One region of the Pseudalkalibacillus sp. JSM 102089 genome, then DNA from elsewhere that is predicted to be linked to it. Evidence: riboswitches for the same ligand, from Rfam matches in the RefSeq annotation. Region 1 holds a riboswitch; the other holds the start of a gene.

Evidence for each region. A riboswitch is a leader RNA that binds a small molecule or an ion and turns the genes downstream of it on or off. The one in region 1 is predicted to bind cyclic di-GMP.
Region 2: another riboswitch for cyclic di-GMP. It lies ahead of ABVF21_RS01210 (anti-repressor SinI family protein); the one in region 1 lies ahead of ABVF21_RS08770 (HD-GYP domain-containing protein).

What each region holds. Positions count from the first base shown of each region.
Region 1 covers NZ_JBEWYW010000003.1:97,209-104,863, forward strand. Annotated here, with positions in the region: gene ABVF21_RS08745 (superoxide dismutase family protein) at 1-21, opposite strand, end outside; gene ABVF21_RS08750 (YceI family protein) at 298-828, shown strand; gene ABVF21_RS08755 (VOC family protein) at 890-1,306, opposite strand; gene ABVF21_RS08760 (CBO0543 family protein) at 1,520-2,083, shown strand; gene ABVF21_RS08765 (FAD-dependent oxidoreductase) at 2,109-3,641, opposite strand; cyclic di-GMP riboswitch class II at 3,765-3,848, shown strand; gene ABVF21_RS08770 (HD-GYP domain-containing protein) at 3,860-4,501, shown strand; gene sda (sporulation histidine kinase inhibitor Sda) at 4,560-4,727, shown strand; gene ABVF21_RS08780 (aldo/keto reductase) at 4,939-5,781, shown strand; gene ABVF21_RS08785 (DUF2798 domain-containing protein) at 5,905-6,396, opposite strand; gene ABVF21_RS08790 (AbrB family transcriptional regulator) at 6,619-7,655, shown strand, end outside.
Region 2 covers NZ_JBEWYW010000001.1:266,427-274,081, reverse strand. Annotated here, with positions in the region: gene ABVF21_RS01250 (aminopeptidase) at 68-1,183, shown strand; gene ABVF21_RS01245 (hypothetical protein) at 1,294-1,500, shown strand; gene ABVF21_RS01240 (Crp/Fnr family transcriptional regulator) at 1,576-2,271, opposite strand; gene ABVF21_RS01235 (glutaredoxin family protein) at 2,376-2,585, shown strand; gene ABVF21_RS01230 (SGNH/GDSL hydrolase family protein) at 2,648-3,286, shown strand; gene egtB (ergothioneine biosynthesis protein EgtB) at 3,357-4,640, shown strand; gene ABVF21_RS01220 (thioredoxin family protein) at 4,903-5,217, shown strand; gene ABVF21_RS01215 (hypothetical protein) at 5,250-5,480, opposite strand; cyclic di-GMP riboswitch class I at 5,706-5,794, shown strand; gene ABVF21_RS01210 (anti-repressor SinI family protein) at 5,820-5,957, shown strand; gene ABVF21_RS01205 (glycine--tRNA ligase) at 6,339-7,655, shown strand, end outside.

The DNA of each region.
Region 1 (7,655 bases):
AAGAATCGTCCATCTTTTCATCGAAACAGCTCCTTTTCTCCCTTTATACTTACCATCATGACACCACTTTCCATTCAGTAAACCCAACAAATCCAAATTCCTTCCAATTAACTACCGGATTATGACTAAAAAGAGGCTTTAGTATGAGGCAAGACGTTTTAAACGTGGATAAAAAGTTGCACGGAATATTGAAAGAATATTAACAATGTCTTAACTTAAAACATCTTGACTTCGAGATAAATTTACGGTATCTTTAATCTATACTAAAAAGCAACAATCCTGAGGAGGAATTTTTCAATGTCTACATTAACACTAGATAAAGTTCACAGCAGTTTAGATTTTCAAATCAAGCATATGATGGTATCAAAAGCAAAAGGTGAATTTACTGACTTTGACGTCGATTTCAACGGCGATCTTGATAACCTGACTTCCGCAAACATTAAAGTTACAATCTCGGTGAAATCAATCGATACAGGTAACGAAGACCGTGACGGACACCTTCGCTCTGGTGATTTCTTTGAAGCAGATCAATATCCAAATATTGTCTTCCAAAGTAAGTCTATTGCAAAGAAAGATGATGGAGAGTATGACGTTACTGGCGACTTTACGATTAAAGGCGTAACGAAAGAAGAAACGTTCACAGTTGAATACAACGGCAAATCCAAAAGCCCACTTGATGGCAGCACAGTAGCTGGTTTTGACGTTTCAGGTAAAGTGAACCGTGAAGCTTACGGCATGACGTATAATGCTGCGATGGAAACAGGCGGGTTCTTGCTTGGGAAAGACGTGAAATTCGAAGGGAACTTTGAGTTTGTTGTAGCAGAATAAGTGAAAGCATATGGAAACACCTCATCCCTTAACGGATGAGGTGTTTTTATTCATGAAGCTATTATCCCTGTTCAATTGCCCTTTCATCCATATGCATCACTTCCCACAAGTGGCCATCAATGTCCTGAAAACTCCAGGCATACATAAATCCATGATCGATGGCATCATTCGAAGCTTTACCTCCAGCTGCAAGGGCACGACTCACCATTTGGTCCACCTCATCATTGCTTTCTGCAGAAAGGGCCATAATGACTTCTGTTGATTCTCTGGCGTTCGTAAGGTTCTTCTTCGTAAATGTCTTGAAGAATTCCTCTACAAGTAACATAACAAATGTATTTTCATTGATCACCATGCACGTCGCATTCTCATCTGTAAACTGTGGGTTAAATTCAAAGCCAATTTCAGAGAAAAAAGCGATGGATTTATCGAGATCTTTGACCGGTAAATTTACAAACACGTGCTTCGCCGTTTGAGCCATTCGATCACTCTCCTTAGAAAAATGAATTCTTTCCTATATTCATTTCGCTATGAAACCTCAAACTCCTTATACATATCCCAAAAGATTTTTTCACACATAAGAAAAGAGAAATCAACACGTTCACCTTACAGAGCTTTTCATAAAGAAAATTTCTAAAAAACGTAATAACAACTATTCGTGCGATGAATACTATCCCTAAAGGTGGTGTTCATCATGGATCGACAACAGCAGTTTGATCAAATTGTCTTGTTGCGAAGAGAACTTGAAGAGAAAGCGAATCATTATTGGCAAAGTTATTCTGACTATACAACCTGGCAATTTTGGCTTATTTTAGCGTTCATCTTCGTGCCGCTGATTATCCTTTATTTTCGAATCGATCGACGCAACATTTTTCTGCTCGGATTCTTCGGCTATTCCGTTCACGTCATAGCTGCTTATGTGGATGCATTAGGTGTTCGTAAATCCTGGTGGGATTATCCTTACATTGCGATTCCCCAATTACCTGCAAGCATTAGTATTGATGGAGCTCTTGTCCCGGTCTATTTTATTTTGCTTTATCAGTGGTGCTTATCACATAAGAAAAACTACTGGTTATACGGCACGCTTTCAGCAGTAGGCTTTACGTTTATTTTTAAGCCGATTTTAATTTGGCTCGACCTCTTTGAACTATACACCAATTGGTTTGTTTTATTAGCAGCTTATTTATTCGTCATATATGTAGCGAAAGTGATAACTGATATTTTTATCAAAATGTCTAAACAAAGCAGAGAGACTTAAGGAAACAAGAAACTGAATCTTGCCCTTAAGTCTCCTTGTCTAAAGATAAAATGTTGAATTTTGATACGTACTGTTTCAATCTTTCCACATTCTGTTCACTATCCGCTAAAGCTACATAACCATCAGGCCGGATCAGGTACAGCGCATTTTCCTGCAATCCTTTTTTCGTCATTGCTTTTTCAAAGCTAAACTCATATAGAGCATATCCAGATACCCTGGCAAAACCCTTAACGGCTTCATTTGCTTGACCGTATACGTGAAGCTGCCAATCCATTGACTTAAGCGCATCATAATTAATGCATGATTCTGTTCGGATCCATGGCAGGCGATCTCCACCATGAACTTTCCCCGCTGTACCAACACTAAGTTGACTGTTGCGATAATGAATGTTGATTTGAGAAAGCCTTCTAAAGGCTGCTTTTCGAGCAATGGAAAAGGAACGAAGCGTAAATGGAGCCACGTTGGGTATGACGATTTTCCGCAGTAGTTTGCTCGTCATGTGGTCACCTATAATAGAAGTAAACGCCCGATCAGTTGTATCGATTAACGTTCTCGCAAAGTTAATACGCTCTTCTTCAAATGTATCAAGAATGCCTTCGTCCGTTTTCCGAAGCAACACTGCAGCTAGCTTCCACGCTAAGTTCACCGCGTCCCCAATACCGGTGTTCATGCCCTGTCCGCCAGCCGGGCTATGAATGTGTCCAGCATCTCCGGCAATAAACGCACGTCCTTTTCTAAAGTGACTGCTAACGCGATGATGGACTTTGTATGTTTGGAACCAGTTCACATGTTGAATCGTTAAGCCTGTTCTCTGCTCGATCAGCGACTGGAAATCCTTGAACGCAACTGAGCTTTGATCGGTTAAATTGCGAGGAACTATTCCAATAATCCGTTCCATTCCCGTGCTTCTAACCGGCATGAATAAGTAAAAGGTGTCAGAATCTAAATACACATTTAAACTACTTTCAGCTATTTGTCCGGTGTTCGCTTTAACATCCGCCACAAAAAACAGTTCCTCGTACGTTCCACCTGGAAAATCAAAAGCAAGCTCTCTTCGAACAGTACTATGCGCCCCATCACACCCGCATATATATGAAAACTCACTCCGTTCTTCCTTATTATCTTTTTTAATAACGGCTTGAACATGGTCCCCTTCATCCATAAACGAAACCAACTCTGTCTCCCATTCCACCTCAACGCCTTCGTCGGCTAATTTGTTAATTAGCAGCTGCTCGTGATCATCTTGCGGATAGCTTAGGGCGAATGGGAAAGGACTTAATCCTTTTCCAAGATCACGAAAATATATGTTCGCTTTTACTTTCTTTCCTTCTCGAAATTGGATAGTCTTCACTTCAATCCCCTGATGGATGACTTCTTCTGCGAAGCCCATTTGGTCATAGAATTCTAGCGTTCTAGCGTGTACAATTAGCGCACGTGATGCTTCTCCGGGTCCCGCATTTTTCTCAATTATTCGTAATGAAACTCCATATTTCGCCAGATGGAGGGCTAATACAAGTCCAGTCGGACCCGCGCCAACAATTAATACGTCAGATTTCATATTCCAATCTCCTTTCAAAAATAAACCTATCATAACACATTAAGCTATTAACAAATCCCACTTTTTATGGTAATGATTATATAAGTATATCCTCATGACATGATACCTCAGTAAGAGATCCACAAAAAAAGAGAATGCGATGAACTATCATTCTAGCCTGGGCACTTGAGTGATAGGGAGTAAGTAGTGCAACCGGCTCCTTAAAAAGGAGAATGAACATGGAAAAGTGTACATTGTACGGGCACACTCATTTATTTTCATTGCAGTCACGACGGATAATGGAACTGCTAAGGCGTCACGATCCTCATGCCTTCGTCCATTCGGTGCAAACAACGAGCTATTTCATTGATTTCTGTTTGCATTACAATTTCCGGTCATTGTTGAAACGACCCTTTCTTGAGTCTGTTTTGCTACATGACATCGGTAAACTGCTTGTTCCAACAGAAATCCTTCAAAAAAAGAGCCCACTAACCCTTTATGAGAAAGAGTATGTCGAGCAGCATCCAGAGTTTGGAATAGAACTACTTAATGATTTTCCAGAGATTGATATTGAGCCGTCTCTTATACTAAATCATCATGAGAATAACGATGGTACTGGCTATCCTTACCAATTACACGATGAGCAAATTCCTCGATCTGTTTCGATTCTTCGAGTCATCGATAGCTACATTGCAATGACGTCTGATCGAGCTTATCGTCCAAAACATTCTGACCAATTAGCTATTCAAGAAATTCATGCCCATCGGAATAACTTCTATGAGCCATACACCACCTCCTTGTTTATCTCTTATTTGGAAAAACGGTTAAAAGGGAAAAAGATTCTGCTTCATTATTTTGATTACGCCAAACGTCAAAATTAAGCAGCGCTTTTCAATAACCGTTTAAACAAAACCAAATAGAACAGGGAGGTCGAATAGATTGCGACTCTTATCAACTAAGGATTTACTAATCGCTTTTTGTGATGCGTATACTCTTCAATTAGATGAAGCTTTTATTGAAATGTTAACTAGTGAAATCATTAGAAGAGGAATCACTCCTCCCCAAACACGAACAGAGTGTTATGAAAAAATCCTCAATTGCACTTGATAAAGCCGCTTCTCATGACTCTCTAAATATAAAAGAAGCTTATTTGGTCTCTTCTAGCTAATAAGCTTTTTTTGATATTTTTCATTTGATCTCTCCCCCTTTCACAAATAAATTCACTGTTAATACGCTTACATATGTTTGCATTTTTTAGGAAGTGGTAGATTTAAAGTGTGATAAAAAAGGTGATTATTATTGAAAGGAATGATCTTTGATGAAGGAATCAATCCCAGAACTAACGTTGAATGATGGACTTACACTACCCGCTATCGGTTTCGGTACTTACAAACTAAATGGAAATGAAGGCGCAACTGCAATTAATAGTGCGATTGATGTTGGCTATCGCCTCATCGATACAGCTTACAATTACGAAAATGAAGGTACCGTAGGCGAAGCCATTCGTCGAAGTACAGTTCCTAGAAATGAACTGCGCGTCACTTCTAAATTACCAGGTCGCTATCACGAATATAATAAAGCGGTTACGGCTATTCAGGAGTCGTTATATAGAGCCAATCTTGATTATTATGATTTGTACCTCATTCACTGGCCGAACCCTAAACAAGGTCTTTATCCAGAAGCTTGGCAAGCTCTAATTGACGCTAAGAAATGGGGACTCATTCGCTCGATTGGCGTATGTAATTTCCTTCCGGAGCATCTTGAGCAATTGGAGAAAGAAACCGGCGTAAAGCCAAGTATCAATCAAATCGAACTACACCCCTTCTTCAACCAGGAAGATCAGAGAAGATTTCATCAACAAAACAACATCAAAACACAATCCTGGAGTCCGCTAGCTCGAGTGACTGACATTTTAGAAAATGAAACGATTAGTCAAATAGCAAATCAACATAACAAATCAGTCTCTCAGGTGATTTTACGCTGGCATTATCAATTAGGATCCATCCCGATTCCTAAATCATCTTCTCCAGAACGTCAGCTTGAGAACCTCTCTATCTTTGACTTTTCTTTAAATGAAACAGAAATGGCGATGATGGCTGAATTAACGAAAACAAATGGACGATTGAATGATCAAGATCCAGCTACTTATGAAGAATTTTAAATTTCCCCATCTAAAGATTTAAGTAACCATTACCAACTAGAAAAGGATGCCCTTCAGCAGGGCACCCTTTTTTTACCATCTGTTCACTTCTTCAATAAATCAAATTCACTGCTACTTATTCCATTACTGTGCTTTAGCGCTCATTGGTTTATTCGTTTTTACATACTTCACGAACAACCACCGAACGAGTGGCCCTATAATGAGGAGCTGTAACGGGAAGGCTACAATGACATTTTTAATAAATAACGATACATACTCTCTTAGGAAGGAATGCTCCATAGATCCGCTATTAGCATATGACATTATTAATCCGTAAAATGACATAAAGAATACCATACCGATAACCATACAAGTTGAAAGAATTAAAATAATCTTCCATTTATGAGATTTGTTAAATGGCAAACGAAACGTAATTTTTTTCGCAATGGGACCTACCACAATCATTTCAAATAACAAAGCGATAATATAGCCAACCAGTAGACTCATAAGCAATTCTATAAGAGTCATTTCTCCCATTAATCCATTCGTAGATAAGTTATAGAATGTCATCACACATACCATTCCAAAACACATCATTAATCCAAAATAAAAACCTTCTTTTTTCGTTTCTGGCAAACGACTCATCCTCTCTTTCTAGCATAGTGACTAGTATAGTCATTTCAATTCGCGCTCGTAAGTGAACATTCTGTGAATATTTCAAGCGAATCGTATCGCATGAATATGCTAGTGAAGATATGCTACACTGTTGAAAATCACTGTTCTCATTTCAAGAGAAAGACTATTACGATGTTGTCTTCTCGATAAACAACGATATTGTTTTTTGAAGGTGCTGTTTGAATGAAAAAAGGACTACTACTCTTCAAAGCTTTTACCGTTGGGTTTCTCTTTGACCTTCTCAACATGCCCGCTGGATGGTTATTAGGGGCAATGCTTGTTGGAGCCTTCTATCGTCTTATGATTGATGATATAGCTTACCCGAATCTATTGTTTGACCTCTCGTTAGCCGTGATCGGTGTCAGCATCAGTCTAAGTATTAAAGCAAAAATGTTTCAGGAAGTCGCAAGTTACCTCTTCCCTCTAGCGGTCTCAATGATCATCTTATTAATCGCAAGCTGGGTCCTAGGAAAGATTCTAAAAAACTATTCAAACCTTGATTCAAAAACAGCGCTATTCTGCTGTTTACCAGCCGGAGCATCGGTTATGATGGCTCTAAGTCGCGAATACAATGCGAATCTAGGTATGGTTGCTGCCTTTCAAACGGTTCGCATCATGATGCTTGTCTCAACTATCTCGCTCGTCGCTGGTTTTATGTCTTCCTTTCTATCGACAGATGAAGTACAGGGTGCTGCGATGAAAGCCACTTCTCAAGTGAATATGCCGTTGGGACTTGCTATTCTTTTCTACCTTTTGTTAATTGGAATCACCCTTTTCCTCGCAAAGAAATGGCGCATTCCGATCGCACCTTTTCTATACGCCATTATCATTGGATTTCTCTTTCACACGTTTATCCAACCGCTTCCAACCATGCCGAATCTCCTTGTAGGTATGGGAATGGCGATGCTTGGCGTCATCATCGGAGTGCGATTTGATCGCAGAGCTTTAAAGGAAATCAAAGAAATCGGGTGGACAAGCGTTTGGATTCTTCTCTCATTCTTTTTCTTAACATTTGTCGTAACGTTTGTGTTCTATCTCATGACGCCGCTCGATTTCATCACAAGTCTACTCGCGATCGTTCCAGCTGGCGCACCGCAAATGTCTTCTGTTGCAGCATCTCTTGACTTAGATGCCAGCATCGTTGCTGCCATGCAGGTCATACGCCTGCTCGTGCTTGTATTAATTATTCCAATGCTCGTTCCTTTTCTGGTTTCCAAAGA
Region 2 (7,655 bases), on a different contig from region 1:
GAAACTCCGGTCTAGAGCGTATAATAGAAAGGGTTAAGAATATTAATTTGATGAAAAGAGGGAGAATATGTTTGATTCTCGTATTATAGAGTTTGCAGAGAAACTTGTGCAGTATTCTACAAAAATCCAACAAGGTGAACATGTCTTGATTGAAGCTTTTGATGTGAATAATTCATTAGTGCGGAGCATTGTAAAAGAAGTACATAAAGCAGGGGGCTTTCCTCATGTGAATTTAAGAGATAATCAAGTTCTTCGTGAGCTATTGATGAATGCCACAGAAGAACAAATAACAGAATGGGCCGAAATCGACTTAAATCAAATGGAGAAAATGGATGCGTATATTGGCATTCGTGGTTCTGAGAACATTAATGAACTTTCTGACGTTCCTGAAGCGAAAATGGCTCTCTATAATCAGATTTACAAAACAAAAGTTCACAGCAACCAACGTGTAAAACATACGAAATGGGTTGTGATGAGATATCCTAATGAATCAATGGCACAGTTATCAGGTATGAGTACAGAAGCATTTGAAGATTTCTACTTCAATGTTTGTACAATGGATTACGCAAAAATGAGTGAGGCAATGGATGTCCTTGTTGAGCGTATGAACAAAGCTGACGAAGTCCGAATCGTTTCCCCGGATACAAATTTAAGTTTTTCTATTAAAGATATTCCAGCTGTAAAATGTGCGGGTGAACTTAACATACCTGATGGAGAAGTATTTACGGCCCCTGTAAAAGATAGCGTCAATGGCGTTATTACGTATAATACACCTTCTCCTTATAACGGTTTTGTGTTTGAAAACGTCCAGCTTACTTTTGAGAACGGGAAAGTAATTGACGCAGTTGCAAACGATACAGAAAGACTTAATCAAATTCTTGACACGGATGAAGGTGCACGATTTATTGGAGAATTCGCTATCGGAGTCAATCCTTTCATTCGTGAGCCAATGAAAGATATTCTCTTTGATGAGAAAATCGATGGGTCTTTCCATTTCACCCCAGGACAAGCCTATGATGAAGCGCCAAACGGCAACGATTCTTCCGTTCATTGGGATCTTGTTTTAATCCAACGTCCGGAATATGGTGGCGGGCAAATCTGGTTTGATGATGAGTTAATTCGCAAAGATGGCAAGTTTGTCCCTGAAGCACTTCAAGTGTTAAATCCAGAGAATCTAAAATAAAGTAGAGAAACGCATCCATTGGATGCGTTTTTTCGTACAGATGACCAATCACATTTTCAGTTCTTTGAATATAAATAAAGAAAACTACTTAAGACAGGAAGTGCCTTCCAATGGAAATACATTGTGATGGATGTACGAAGGAGATGAGAGACTGGGAAACCATTCATATGGTGAAGTTCGATAAATGGTATGTTGGTCATTTCAACTGTTTATTGAACTTGAAAAAAAAATTAAATCTCAATAGACCGATTAAGTGGGATAAACTAGAAGGAAAAAAGGATAACCAGAAAGACTCAGATGGAAAAGCTGCAAATTAGATCGAGGGGCAAGAAAAGACGCTAATGAAACGTAGCGTCTTTTCTTGTGAAGAGGATATCAGATGTCTCTGCTTCTTATTCGCCGTTTTCTTCCATGTAGGATATTGCCTTTTCTGCATGGATCGCAAATGTTAGCGGCGTTTTTTTTATGTAGCCAGCTTTTTTAAGTTCGCTAATTGTGGCGCTCACTGTTTCTCTTGTGGACCCGATCATCGTAGCGATATCATAATGCGTTAACTTAATATCAATGGTTTGCCATTCATTCTTTCTTTTACCAAATTTTTCGCTGAGTTTCATTAAAAGCGATAGGATTCGATATTTTACACTCCTGAGCGCCAGGTTTTCACTCATTTCATAGATTTCCTTTAAACGAGAAGAAAGAATTTCAATGAATTTTATGGCGAGCTTGGGGTTTTCGGAAATAAGTTCTTCAAATTGATCTTTTCCGATGACGCAGACATATACGTCAGACATGGCTTCCGCATATACGGAATCGTCATTGAGAGAGAAACTAGATGTTTCACCGAAGATGTTACCGTCTCCTAGAAGGTCAACAGTTAATTGTTTTCCTGCAGCGTTTGAGCGATAGAGACGTACCGTTCCTTTTTTTAAAAGGAAGAGGGCTTTCATCGGGTTTTCGGGTCCTAATATGACTGTTCCTTTTTTTAAAGGTTGCATGTCACTTACGCGATCAATTTGCATTAAATCATTCATTTCAAGTTCTTCAAATAAATTGATCTGAGATAACATTGTTAATTTATCTATTTTCATCACCTTCATTCATGTCAAAGTAGTTGTACTCCGTAATTTAGCTTACATCATTTTATCTATTTTATCACTTATACTCAACTATGTTAGGAGGTTAGAAGTCTAACATGGAACAGGTTACGTTATTTACGATTACGGCTTGTATCGATTGCTATAAAATGAAGCAACATCTTAAGGAAAGAAATATTCCATTTGTAGAAGTCAACTTAATGGAACAACCGGAAAGACTTAAAGATCTTATAAAGGTAGCAGGGGAATGTCAAGTGCCTTTCCTCGTAAAAGGTGAAGAAGCTCTTTTTTTGGAAGACCTTAACTAGCAAAGTAACAATAGAGTGTTGAGTGGAATAATATAGGGCATCTATAATTAAGAGGTGATTCTATGTCTGACTCAATTACTTCTGTTAAATATACCGCAATAGGAGATTCTATTACGTTAGGTACTGGAACGGTTTTGTTTACTCCAACATTTGTAGACTTTTATTCCAATTCTCTAAATTACGAGTTACAATTTCCGGTTAAAGCGCGAACGTTTGCAGAAAATGGTGCGACTACTGCAGATGTTAAACGATGGCTCTATTGCTCCCAAATTCCTATGAAACAATCGCCTGTTATTACGGTCACAGCCGGAGGAAACGATCTGATTGATGCAGCTGAAGCTTACGCTATTACAAAAAACAAGGCTGTACTAGATGGTGCTTTACATGAATGTTGTCAGAATATGAGTTGGATTGTAGCCTATTTATCGAAGGAGCTAAAACGGAATTACGCTCAAGCAATGATTCGGATTGTGAATTTGTATAACCCCATTCCTGATTTAGCTTTTTCAGATGTTTGGGTTAAGGCATTTAACCGACACATTGAAACATGTTCAGCTGGAAAATTCGTTAAAGTTGCTAATATTTATCCAGTTTTTAAAGGACGGGAAAAGGAATTTTTAGCTTCAGATGGAATTCATCCCAACACAAAGGGCCATAAAGAAATTTCAAATGCTCTCATAAAAACAGGAATATGTCTTTAAATGTTTAATTTAGTTAAAACTAGGGTAAAACTTTATGTTCATAAATTATTAAGATTTTGGGGAGGAACTTATGGTACAACAATCCATTCAATTAAACGAATTACGAGAACAATTGCTTCATGCTTATGAAGCAACACGCACAATGACGAACACATTAGTGGAACCACTTGAAACGGAGGATTTCACTATTCAATCGATTCCAGATGTAAGTCCTCCCAAATGGCACATGGCACACACAACGTGGTTTTTTGAAACGTTTATTCTGAAAGAATACTGTGAAAATTACAAGTCGTTTCACGAAGAATTCGAATACTTATTTAACTCGTACTATGAAAGTGTAGGAAGTTATTTCCCTCGCCATGCAAGAGGTTTGCTGAGCAGACCAAATATAGATAAAGTTAGAAGCTATCGATCTGATATTGATGAAGAAATGGTTACTCTTATTCAAGAAATTGACGATAGTAAACTTCACCAGGTTGCTGATTTAGTAGAAATCGGATTGAATCACGAGCAACAGCATCAAGAGCTTTTAATGACCGACATTAAATATAATTTTTCCATTAATCCATTGAAACCCGTCTACCGTTCACTTGAGGTTAATTCTAAAGAAAAAGCTACACCATTAGAGTGGATCTCGTTTGAGGGAGGTCTGATTGAAACGGGTATAAATGAAGATGATGGTTTTTCCTTTGATAATGAACGTCCAATACATAAATCTTGGCTTGAGCCATTTAAGTTAGCGACTAGAACAGTAACGAACGGGGAGTATCTTGCGTTTATTAAAGCTGGTGGTTATAAAGAAGCGACCTACTGGTTATCAGATGGTTGGGCAACAGTAAAGAAAGAAAATTGGCAAGCACCGTTGCATTGGGTTGAAAAGGATGGGGAGTGGTATACTTTTACGCTCCATGGGTTAGTTCCACTAAATATAGAAGAACCTGTTACACATATTAGTTACTACGAAGCTGAAGCATATGCAAGCTTTGTAGGTAAAAGACTTCCTTCTGAGTCCGAATGGGAACTTGCAGTTCGCGATCAGCCGATTGCGGGTAATTTTGTTGAAGATGGCATCTATCATCCCGTGGCATCGATCAAGGAAAATGAAGGTAGAATAAAAAAAGCCTATGGAGATGTGTGGGAATGGACGAAAAGTCCTTATATGCCTTACCCTGGTAATAAACCGCTTGACGGGGCGTTGGGTGAGTATAATGCAAAATTCATGAGCAGTCAGATGATTCTAAGAGGCGGATCATGTGTTACCTCCGTATCTCATATTCGTCCGACTTATCGAAATTTCTTTGGTCCAGATAAACGCTGGCAATTTACCGGCATTCGTCTTGCAGATGATAAGTAATCATTAAAAACTTCGCAATGGATCAGAGCTATTTGAAGAAATCACATAGCCAGAAGAATACTATCCGACTCGAACAGAATCTTAAAGAACTTAAACAGTTAGCAGAGAATTCAGGTTTCACACCAATGAAAACATGGACTGATCAAGAACAGCTTTTCAGTTTGCACTATCTTAGTGTGAATTAACGTAAGCTTTCTTACAGACATTCAATGATTATTTCGATATAATTGTTAATGAAGATATAGGTGAAGGAGAGATAATCATGAAGAAGATTGAAACAGCTGATTCTTATCAGTCATTCATTAACAATAATGGCGTATCCATTCTAAAATATGAAGCTAACTGGTGCCCGGATTGCAAGCGCCTTGACTTTTTTATTGATGATATAATGAATGCGCATCATGAAAAGCAATGGGCTCAAATCGATATTGAACAATTCCCTGAAATTACAGAGGAAAATGATGTTATGGGTATCCCGAGCCTTCTTGTCTATAAAGACGGCAAAAAGATTGGTCACTTGCATAGTGCGAATACCAAAAATCCAGATCAGGTGAAAGAATATTTAAGTCAATTCTAAACAAAAGAGAAGGTTGCGAAGGCAACCTTCTTTTATTTTGTTAGAACATATTCGATGGAGCCGTCAATTAATGAATGAACAAATGCAACTGTATATCCAATGCTAAGGTAAGTAGAGAGTGTTTCACTACAATGTGGATGTAATGGTTCTGTTGGGGCATGAATACTTTTATACATGGTTTTTACGGTGCTAGAGATGGGTTCACAACGAAGTAAAACAACATGTTTACCGCTCCAAGCGGTACTAATGTGATTTCTCTGCATATCACTCTTCCTTTGCGAAAAATATATTCAGGGAATACAGTTAGCATATGAGTGAAATCGTAGGATGTTAGAAGTAGAAATGGAAATTTAAAAATATTTTGAATTTTCATCGAATAACTGGTATATTAGTAGCATATAACGTCAAACTTCTCGATAATCACATCGATTCACTAAAAAGTTGTGTATTTTGTAAGTTTATGGTCGGAATGTGTCATTTCTGAATTCTCCAGACAAGGGCAAACCATCCTAAAGGATGGGACGCAAAGACACAGGTCTAATGTTGGTTCTCCAACGATGACGGCTGGTCCTCCTGGAAAACCCATGAAGGAGGAGAAAAGAATGACCATGGCTAAACCTAAGCCTAAGAAGGTACTTGATCAAGAATGGGTTATTCTCATGAGGGCTGCCAGAGAACTTGGATTGAAGAAAGAAGAGGTACAAGCATTCTTAAAACAACACAAAAACCGACATCTATGAATATACATAAATGCATGACGACCTATAAGGTCGTTTTTTTGTGATAAGCTTTGATGAAAGCAAATACGGTGTGAAATGAATATTCCTTGACTTTAGGGCAATATTTTTTGTATCATATGTCATATCAATTGCATACATAAACCATACTAACTATGAAGGATAAATAGTAGTCAGAGTAACCTTGTTTTTAGCGATTCGGGGACGGTGGAAGCCCGAACGAGGTCTGATGAAACGGCAGTCTGGAGTTACGTTACTTAAAGTGGATGCCTTATTTGCATCAACTAGGGTGGAACCGCGGGTGCATAAGCTCTCGTCCCTGGACATTTTTTGTCCATGGATTGGGAGCTTTTTATATTGATTGAGAAAAAAGGAGAGAATGACATGACAATTTCAATGGATCAGATCGTTTCAGTATCGAAGCACAGAGGATTTATTTTCCCTGGTTCTGATATTTACGGTGGACTAGCAAATACATGGGATTATGGACCACTTGGTGTAGAACTTAAGAAAAATATTAAAGATGCATGGTGGAAGAAGTTTGTTCAAGAATCACCTTATAATAGTGGTCTAGATGCCGCCATTCTAATGAATCCAAAAACGTGGGAAGCTTCAGGACATTTAGGTAATTTCAATGATCCTTTAATTGATTGCAAAAGCTGTAAAACACGTCACCGTGCAGATAAATTAATTGAGGACGCTCTTTCAACTGAAGAAGAGGACATGATTGCAGACGGCCTTTCATTTGAAGAAATGGAGCGTTTGATGAAAGAAAATCATATTACTTGCCCGGAGTGTGGCAGTGAAGATTTCACAGAAATCCGTCAATTTGATCTTATGTTTAAAACCCATCAAGGTGTAACAAAATCGAGCACGAGTGAAATTTACCTTCGCCCAGAAACGGCGCAGGGAATCTTCGTAAACTTTAAAAATGTTCAACGCTCTATGCGTAAGAAAGTGCCTTTTGGTATTGCACAAGTTGGAAAAAGCTTCCGGAATGAAATTACACCTGGAAACTTTACATTCCGTACTCGTGAATTTGAACAAATGGAGCTTGAATTCTTCTGTAAGCCAGGTAACGAACTAGAGTGGCATGAGTATTGGAAAGAGTACTGCAAAAACTGGCTTCTAAATCTTGGTGTAAAAGAAGATAGCATCCGACTGCGTGAGCATGCGGAAGATGAACTGTCGCATTATAGTAATGCAACAACTGATATCGAGTACAAGTTCCCATTTGGTTGGGGCGAACTTTGGGGTGTTGCTTCTCGAACAGATTACGACTTAAAGCAGCATATGGAACATTCCAATGAAGATTTCACTTATCACGATCAACAAACAGGTGAGAAGTATGTACCTTATTGCATTGAGCCTTCACTTGGTGCTGACCGCGTCACTCTTGCTTTCTTGATTGAAGCATATGAAGAACAGGAGCTAGAAGATGGCACAACTAGAAGTGTGATGCACTTCCATCCAGCGATCGCTCCGTTTAAAGCTGCTGTATTCCCTCTATCTAAGAAGCTTTCTGAAGAAGCGCGTGCTGTTCATGCGGAACTTTCAAAATACTTTATGGTTGATTATGATGAGGCTGGCTCAATTGGTAAACGTTACCGTCGTCATGATGAAGTTGGTACACCGTATGCCATTACATTTGATTTTGATTCTGTTGAAGACCAACAAGTGACGATTCGTGACCGTGACACA